One region of the Sporosarcina sp. Y1004 genome, then DNA from elsewhere that is predicted to be linked to it. Evidence: riboswitches for the same ligand, from Rfam matches in the RefSeq annotation. Region 1 holds a riboswitch; the other holds the start of a gene.
The links. A riboswitch is a leader RNA that binds a small molecule or an ion and turns the genes downstream of it on or off. The one in region 1 is predicted to bind cobalamin.
Positions count from the first base shown of each region.

Region 2: linked by a shared signal. The riboswitch ahead of AC25Y6_RS15220 (ABC transporter substrate-binding protein) and the one ahead of AC25Y6_RS08260 (ribonucleoside-diphosphate reductase subunit alpha) in region 1 are both predicted to bind cobalamin.

Region 1 covers NZ_JBYHFQ010000008.1:131,804-135,985, forward strand. The annotation lists gene AC25Y6_RS08245 (MBL fold metallo-hydrolase) at 1-162, shown strand, start outside; gene AC25Y6_RS08250 (YndM family protein) at 239-742, shown strand; gene AC25Y6_RS08255 (hypothetical protein) at 916-1,080, opposite strand; cobalamin riboswitch at 1,237-1,420, shown strand; gene AC25Y6_RS08260 (ribonucleoside-diphosphate reductase subunit alpha) at 1,612-3,834, shown strand; gene AC25Y6_RS08265 (flavodoxin) at 3,819-4,182, shown strand, end outside.
Region 2 covers NZ_JBYHFQ010000025.1:30,273-34,454, forward strand. The annotation lists gene AC25Y6_RS15215 (FecCD family ABC transporter permease) at 1-995, opposite strand, end outside; gene AC25Y6_RS15220 (ABC transporter substrate-binding protein) at 988-1,953, opposite strand; cobalamin riboswitch at 2,074-2,257, opposite strand; gene argS (arginine--tRNA ligase) at 2,444-4,111, opposite strand; gene AC25Y6_RS15230 (YwiB family protein) at 4,108-4,182, opposite strand, start outside.

The sequences.
Region 1 (4,182 bases):
TCAGTGGAAAAACTGGAAGGCTTAAAACCTGCTGTTGCAGTAACGGGACATGGGTTACCGATGGCTGGCGACTTGTTGGCGGACAATTTACGGAAGCTTGTAGAAGAGTTTGACCGTATCGCGATACCTGACTATGGAAAATATGTTGATAAAAATCTTTAGTGACTCAACCTAGCTTACCTTAGAAATAGCCTATAAGTATTGGAATAATTCAATTCAGATTGGAGGTACGTAACTGGTGAAAACGATTACAGCACTGATAATTAAATTTATAATGATTACAGTTGTGTTATGGATTGTTTTGGGGCTTTATGGTGTTTCATTTGGAGATATTATGCTCACAAGTGTTTTAGTGACAGGTGTTTCATTTCTCGGAGACATGTTTATATTGCCCCGTATTAAAAATATAGGTGCCACAATAGCCGATTTTATTTTGGCGCTCGTTATGATCTGGTTGGTGGGTATCTATTTTTACGAACAGCCCATCCAATTAGGCATGGCGGCTTTACTATCCGCGATTATTATTGCTGCGGGGGAATTTGTATTTCATAAATATTTACAAAATCAGGTTCTCACTGATGACAAAGTGGCTCCTGAAAAAAATGATATTTCTTACCAAAAAGGTAATATGCAGACTGAATTTGGATCGGAAGTTGATATCAAGAAGCCGGAAGAGGATAAGCCGACAGACAAGAATCATAAGCAAAGACCGAAAAAACGGAGAAAGAAAAATCCTTATTAAAGTGGCTCCTCATGATGAAAACACCAGATTTCCAAAAGGGTCTGGTGTTTTTTTGATTTTATCGAATTGCCTTTGGTGATCTCATCTCACAAAACCATCCCCGTCCTCAAAGAAAAGAAGGAGTGCTTTCGAACTGACGGGAAATGTGACATAGTAATTCATACCAATCAAACTTAGGGAAACACTGTAACCGGATTGACTCCGATTGTTTCACTGAATAGTAACAAACCTGAGATAAATACGACTGCACCTGTATCAACAAGCACTTTGCCCTGCAAAAGGCACTCCCCATAAGAACCATTGGATGTAGGAAATGGATTGGCTCGACGTGCTTTCAAGCAAGCCGATACCGATCAGATGCGATCCCGCAGCAATTAAATTGGCGGATGTGCTCATTAATATAATGACAGGCGCAAATCATCAAACTGCTTATTGCCTATTGAATTTCAAAACACAACATGTTAGGGTGTAATAAGAGTTCGAGACACTACATATAGTATTTAACGATGGAATGGTACCGATATCGGTTTAAAAGGGAATCCGGAAAATCCGGAGCTGTCCCCGCAACTGTAAGCGCAGACGACCGCCGAAAGAGCCACTGTGGAGAAATTTCATGGGAAGGCTGGGCAGGAAGAGTGAAGCGTGAGCCAGGAGACCTGCCTTCCATCGTCAAGCGACACTTTCTTCGGGGGTTGAGAGGTGGAAGCGAACGGGATACCGTCCGTCTACCGTCTACCTTCTATACTCGGAGATTAGTAGCGTGTGGTCCCATTCTGTTTCCTATAAAAAACCCATGAGCGATGGCTCTACCGAAAAGGTGGAGCTATCGTTTTTTTGTGTCTATACAATCATGAAAGGAGACAATAATGATGACAACTAAAGTGATGAGAACCGATATGGACAGGCTACTTGATGAGTTACAAAATGAGTTTGGAAGAGAGGAATTATGGCCATTGCTTATCGCAAGTGAGCGATGGTACCTGAAATACCCTGAGGGGGCTGCATCAGAATGGGCCAAGGCAATGACGTTAGAATCACTTAGCAATATGGACGAGGCATCGTCGTATTGGACGTTCGTAGCTGCACGAATTCATCTGCGTGATGTCTACAACCGTCAGGAACTGCAACGGGGGGCAAAGGTCTACACAGACTTTGCAGGACATGTTGCCCGGCTTGTCGATAAAGGGTTATATACTTCTACGTTAACGCAGAAATATTCAAAAGAAGATCTCATCATTCTGGGTAATCTCATTGAACCGGAACGGGATAAATTATTTACATATATCGGATTAAAAACGCTTATGGACCGATATGCGGCTGTTGATTTTAATAAACAATCAGTTGAACTTCCCCAGGAGCGTTGGCTTATTATTGCGATGACACTGATGCAGGATGAGATGGAGAACCGGCTCGAAAAAGTTGCTGAATCGTATTGGGCTATGAGCAATTTGTATATGACAGTTGCCACACCGACATTGTCGAATGCCGGTAAACCACATGGTCAATTATCGAGTTGTTTCATCGATTCAGTCGATGATTCTTTGCAAGGTATCTACGAAAGTAATACGGACATTGCTAACTTGTCTAAATATGGCGGTGGCATCGGTGTATATATGGGGAAGGTTCGGAGTCGTGGTTCTTCTATCCGCGGATTTAAAGGTGCTTCGAGCGGTGTACTTCCATGGATTAAACAGTTGAACAACACAGCCGTTAGCGTAGATCAATTGGGTCAACGGCAAGGTGCTATCGCTGTCTATCTCGATGTTTGGCACAAAGACATCTTCACGTTCCTAGATCTTAAACTAAATAATGGGGATGAACGGTTGCGTGCGCATGATATTTTCACGGGTGTCTGTCTCCCTGATATCTATATGGAACAAGTCGATGCGCGGGGAGAGTGGCATCTGTTCGATCCGCATGAAGTTCGAACAATCATGGGGTATTCCCTTGAGGACTTCTACGACGAAAAAAGAGGTACAGGCTCATTCCGTGAGAAATACGAAGAGTGCGTCAATCATCCTGAACTGAGTCGAGAAATCGTACCGGCCATCGATCTTATGAAACGAATTATGCGCAGTCAATTGGAAACAGGAACGCCGTACATGTTTTACCGCGATGAAGTAAACCGCGCGAATGCGAACAAGCATGAAGGCATGATTTATTCATCGAATCTTTGTACAGAGATTACTCAAAATATGAGCCCAACTCAATTTGAGTCTGTCACGCTCGAAGACGATATCGTTGTTACGCGTTCCAAACCGGGCGATTTCGTCGTATGTAACTTATCGTCCATCAACCTTGGACGAGCGGTTCCGGCGAGCGTTTTGGAAAGACTCATTACAATCCAAGTGCGCATGCTTGATAACGTCATCGATCTTAACAAAATACCAGTTGTCCAAGCGCAGCGAACGAACGCGCGTTACCGTGGAATCGGTCTCGGTACATTTGGCTGGCATCATTTACTTGCCTTGCAAAACATTCAATGGGAATCAAACGAAGCTGTGGATTACGCAGATAAACTATATGAGAAAATCGCCTTTTTGACGATAAAAGCTTCGATGGAACTGGCTACAGAAAAGGGATCCTACCCGTTATATGAGGGGTCGGACTGGCAGTCAGGAGTCTATTTCGAAAATAAGAAATACGATACGAGGGAATGGCGCGAACTCCGCATTGATGTTGCAACAAATGGTATGCGAAATGGTTACTTGATGGCAATTGCACCAAATAGCTCGACGTCCATCATTGCCGGATCAACTGCTTCAATCGATCCCGTATTCAAACCGTTTTATCATGAGGAAAAGAAAGATTATAAGCTGCCAGTTGTAGCACCTGACCTTAACCACAATACGTACGATGTGTACCGCCGCTCCGCGTATATCGTTGATCAGCGCTGGTCAATCAAACAAAACGCCGCAAGACAGCGTCATATTGACCAAGCAATTTCTTTCAACATCTATGTCCCAAATACAATCCGTGCGTCTGTTCTTCTCGAACTTCATTTACAGGCTTGGAAGTCTGGCATGAAAACAACGTATTATACGCGTTCAACAGCGACGGATATCGAAGAGTGTGAATGGTGTCATTCTTAATCGTTTACGCTACGTGGAGCGGGAATACACAGGAAGTCGCCGAATTAATCCAGGAAACGCTGGCCACTGAAAATCTCGAAGTGACAATGCATCGAATCGGTGGGGGAGTCATTCCGAACCCCAGTGATTTTGATGCGATGCTGCTCGGATCATTCACGTGGGAACAGGGCGCAACGCCTAACGAAGTAAAAGACTTTGTAGCTGACGTGGGGTATAAACCCGATAATGTCTATGTCTTTGGAACGGGTGATACCCAATTCGGCGGCGATGCACTATTTTGCCATGCGGCAGTAAAGTTGGCACGATTTTATGGATCTACATTTAACCCCCTCAAAATCGAGCAAAGTC
Region 2 (4,182 bases), on a different contig from region 1:
CACATTCCTCCTGCCCTTCGTTGTTTATAAAAGATGAATGCGAAAACCGGCGCACCGATAAAGGCAGTAATTACACCAACCGGAAGTTCCGTCGGCGCAATAATTGTCCGTGCAATCAGATCACAAATGATAAGCAATGTCGCACCATTCATGAATGATAACGGCAGTAGGTGGCGGTGATCCGAGCCCCATAATAATCTTGTCATATGCGGAACAACGAGCCCAACAAATCCAATCGTACCTGACACCGCGACTGCAGAACCGGTAAGGATAGATCCCCCGATTAAAATGCTGAATTTACGTCGTTTCACATTGACGCCTAAGTAATGTGCCCGTTCTTCCCCGAATAGCATCGCATTTAATTCGCGGCGGTTCAGCCACAACATGAAGGACCCGATGACAACAAACGGCAATATCATCGTTATGTAATTCCAGCCCCGCATCGATACACTGCCGAGAAGCCAACCAATAATTTGCCGCAACTCTTCTCCAGTAAGCGCAATCATCAATGACAAGACAGAACCGAGGAATGAACCAAAAATAATTCCAGTTAAAATAATTGTTTCCATCCTCATTGCACGGTCCACGAGACGTGCGAATCCGAGCACAAGGAACATCGTCAGTGCAGCACCGACCATACTGAATATAGGAAGCGTATAAGTGCCTAGAAACGGAATAGAAATACCAAAAAAGAGTGTCATCACAGCACCGACCGAGGCGCCGGATGACACTCCGAGGGTATATGGATCAGCGAGCGGATTTTTCAGCAGACCCTGAAAAGCAGCTCCTGAAATTGCGAGCGACGCACCAACAAGTCCAGCGAGTACGACACGCGGCATGCGAATCTTCCACAATATGTTTGAAGCTGTTGCATCCGCCCCAGCATTCCATAACGTACTAATCGGTATTTGCACAGATCCGATCGAAACACCGAGCCATACCGCCACAACAAGTGCGACGGCAGAAACGATGTAGGCAACGCTTGACTTACTCACTGAAAGCCTCTGGATAGATGGCTTTCGCTATTTCTTCTAGTCCGTCCGCTAGACGTGGACCTGTACGGCTTGTGATATTTTCTTTAACCTGTACCACTGCTTCTTCTTTGATAGCCGTAATAGAATCAAAACCTGGTCGTGCATAAACATCTGCGACGGCCGTTTCGATGTAGTCATATAACACAATAATCACATCTGGATTGCGGTTGACGATTTCTTCCGAATCTATCATGAACCAACCTTCTTGATCGGCCGCGATATTTTCCGCGCCAATCATTTCAAGCATTTGATCCATGAATGTATTTTTACCTGGTGTGTAAATTTCCGGAGCTGGTGATGTTTCAACGAAAACGGTCTTTTTATTCTCAACTTTTGCAGTTTTCGCTACCACTTCTTCGACTTTCGCTTTCATGTCTGTAACGATTTTTTCTGCTTCCACTGTTTTACCAGTCGCTTTACCGATTGTTTCAATCGTCGTATAAGTTTCATCAAAGTTTAATGCGTTTTTCACAACAAAGACAGTGATTCCTGCATCACGGATTTGTTGCAGTCCTTCCTTGCCCATTCCAAGTCCTGATTCATGTGCAAAAACGATTTCAGGTTGCATCGAAACGATTTTTTCGACGTTAAATTCCTGGCCGCCGATTTTCTCTTTTTCAAGTGCTTCTTCGGGATAATCATCGTAGTCGTTGACGCCGACGATTTCATCAGCAAGACCAAGTCCAAATAATATTTCTGTATTGCTTGGCATCATCGAAACAATTGTTGCTGGTGCTTTTTCTAACGTAATTTCATTGCCGACCGCGTCCGTTAGTGTCATTGGGAAATCAGCTTTGACCTCTTCTGCGTTTGGTGTTTCGTCCACTTTCGGCTTATCTTCTGTAGCAGTCCCTCCGCATGCTGCGAGCAGGAATACTGCAAAGACAGCCGTCAATCCCAATTGCCAAATCTTCTTCATGTTGTTTTCCTCCTGTTTTTTGCCAAATAAAAATCCCCCGCAATTGCTACGGAGGAATAAGTTGAGTAAAAATCTGGACGCACGGAGACGCCGATTTCCACCAATCCTATCCTCGTAGGGTACGTGTGATCCATAAAGGCAGGTCTCCTGGCTCGTGTTCAAGGCTTGTCGCGTCTTCCCGGATTGTTTCCAGTGACTCAATGCGACTTGCTCACACTTACAGTGGCGGGACCGCGCCGGCATTGAACCGGCTTCCCTTTTAACCCCGTCTTTTAAACGGGGCACCTTTATGTTTGGTATGTATTTTTTGTTCAAAATTCAGTATACTACATTTTTTTGCCTGTCGGTAGCATAACTTGTCGATATTCGGGCAACTCAGGGGGTTTTTGTCCATTACAAAAACCGCCACACCAAAGAGGCAAACTTCTTTGGTGTGGCGGTCATATTGAAAGTTAAGGAACGTCTGGACGGCGCCCTGCGCTTTTGTTTATTACATTTTTTCCGGTGCAGAAACACCAATCAGTTTCAGTGCGTTAGCAATCGTTGTGCGTGTGACTGTGATTAGCGCTAGACGGGCTTCCGATAATTCACGATTATCCGGATCCAACACTTTTTCTGCATTGTAGAAACTATGGAAAGTCGCGGCTAGTTCCTGGATGAACGTAGCAACACGGTGTGGTGAACGGATTCTTGCCGCGTCACTGATAACTTGCGGGAAGTCCCCAATTTTCTTCAGCAATTCCAATTCTTTTTCAGCTTGCAATAAAGAAACATGCTCAACAGAAGCAGACATTCCATTTTCTTCAGCCTGACGTAAAATCGATGAAATCCGTGCATGCGCATATTGTGCGTAGTACACAGGGTTTTCATTGGACTGGGAAATGGCAAGGTCGAGATCGAAGTCCATTTGGGAGTCGCCCGAACGCATTGCAAAGAAGTACCGGACCGCGTCCAAGCCAACTTCTTCAACCAATTCACGCAACGTAACGGCTTTCCCTGTACGCTTGCTCATTTTGAATTTTTCGCCATCTTTATACAATTGAACCATTTGTACGACGCCGACTTCGAGTGTGTCGTCACCGTAGCCAAGTGCTTCGATTGCCGCTTTCATCCGCGGAATATAACCGTGGTGATCTGCGCCCCAAATATTGATAAGTTTATCAAATCCACGGAACAATTTGTCTTCATGGTACGCGATATCCGGTGTCAAATATGTGTATGTACCATCGTTTTTAATGAGTACACGGTCTTTGTCATCACCGAAAGTTGTTGAACGGAACCATGTTGCGCCATCTTCTTCGAAGACATGGCCATTGGCACGTAATTTATCGAGAGCAACGTCGATTTTGCCATTTTCATATAATGACGTTTCTGAGAACCACACATCAAACGACACACGGAAGTTGGCAAGGTCCGTCTTTAGCTTCTCTAATTCATGAGCAAGGCCGTATTGGCGGAAGAATGCATAACGGTCTTCATCTGGCGTGTTGACGTATTTATCGCCAAATTCAGTTGCTAGCATTTTCCCGATATTAATTATATCCGGACCTTGGTAGCCGTCTTCCGGCATTTCTTTATCCAAACCAAGCGCTTGGAAATAACGTGTTTCTACAGATTTCGCCAAGTTGTGCACTTGATTACCCGCGTCGTTAATGTAGTATTCACGCGCTACATCGTAGCCTGCAAAATCGAGAACGTTGGATAGAGAATCGCCAAGGGAAGCTCCGCGTGCATGACCAAGGTGAAGGTCACCTGTTGGATTGGCAGAAACGAATTCGACTTGGACTTTTTGTTTATTGCCGAAATTTGAACGGCCATAGTTTTCGCCTTGTTCAAGAACGGTCTTGACGATGCCGCCTAAGTAATCCGTTTTTAATTTGATATTAATAAAGCCTGGTCCTGCAATTTCAATCGATTTGATGGCAGTGTCTTCTGTATTTAACTTTTCAAGAATCGCTTCTGCAATTACACGTGGTGGCTTTTTCGCCAATTTTGTCAGTTGCATCGCAATGTTGGTTGCGTAATCGCCATTGTCTTTGTTATTCGGTGTTTCAAGCATAATGTCCGGTATCGCTGTTTCTTCCGCCAGACCTGCGTCAATTACTGCTTGACGCAATGCATTTTTCACTTCTTGTTGAATTTGTTCTACTGCATTCATAGTGTTCCCTCCGTGTATGTAATAGTAAGTTTGTACGTTCCGAGAAGCGATCCTTCTGCATGCAACTCATA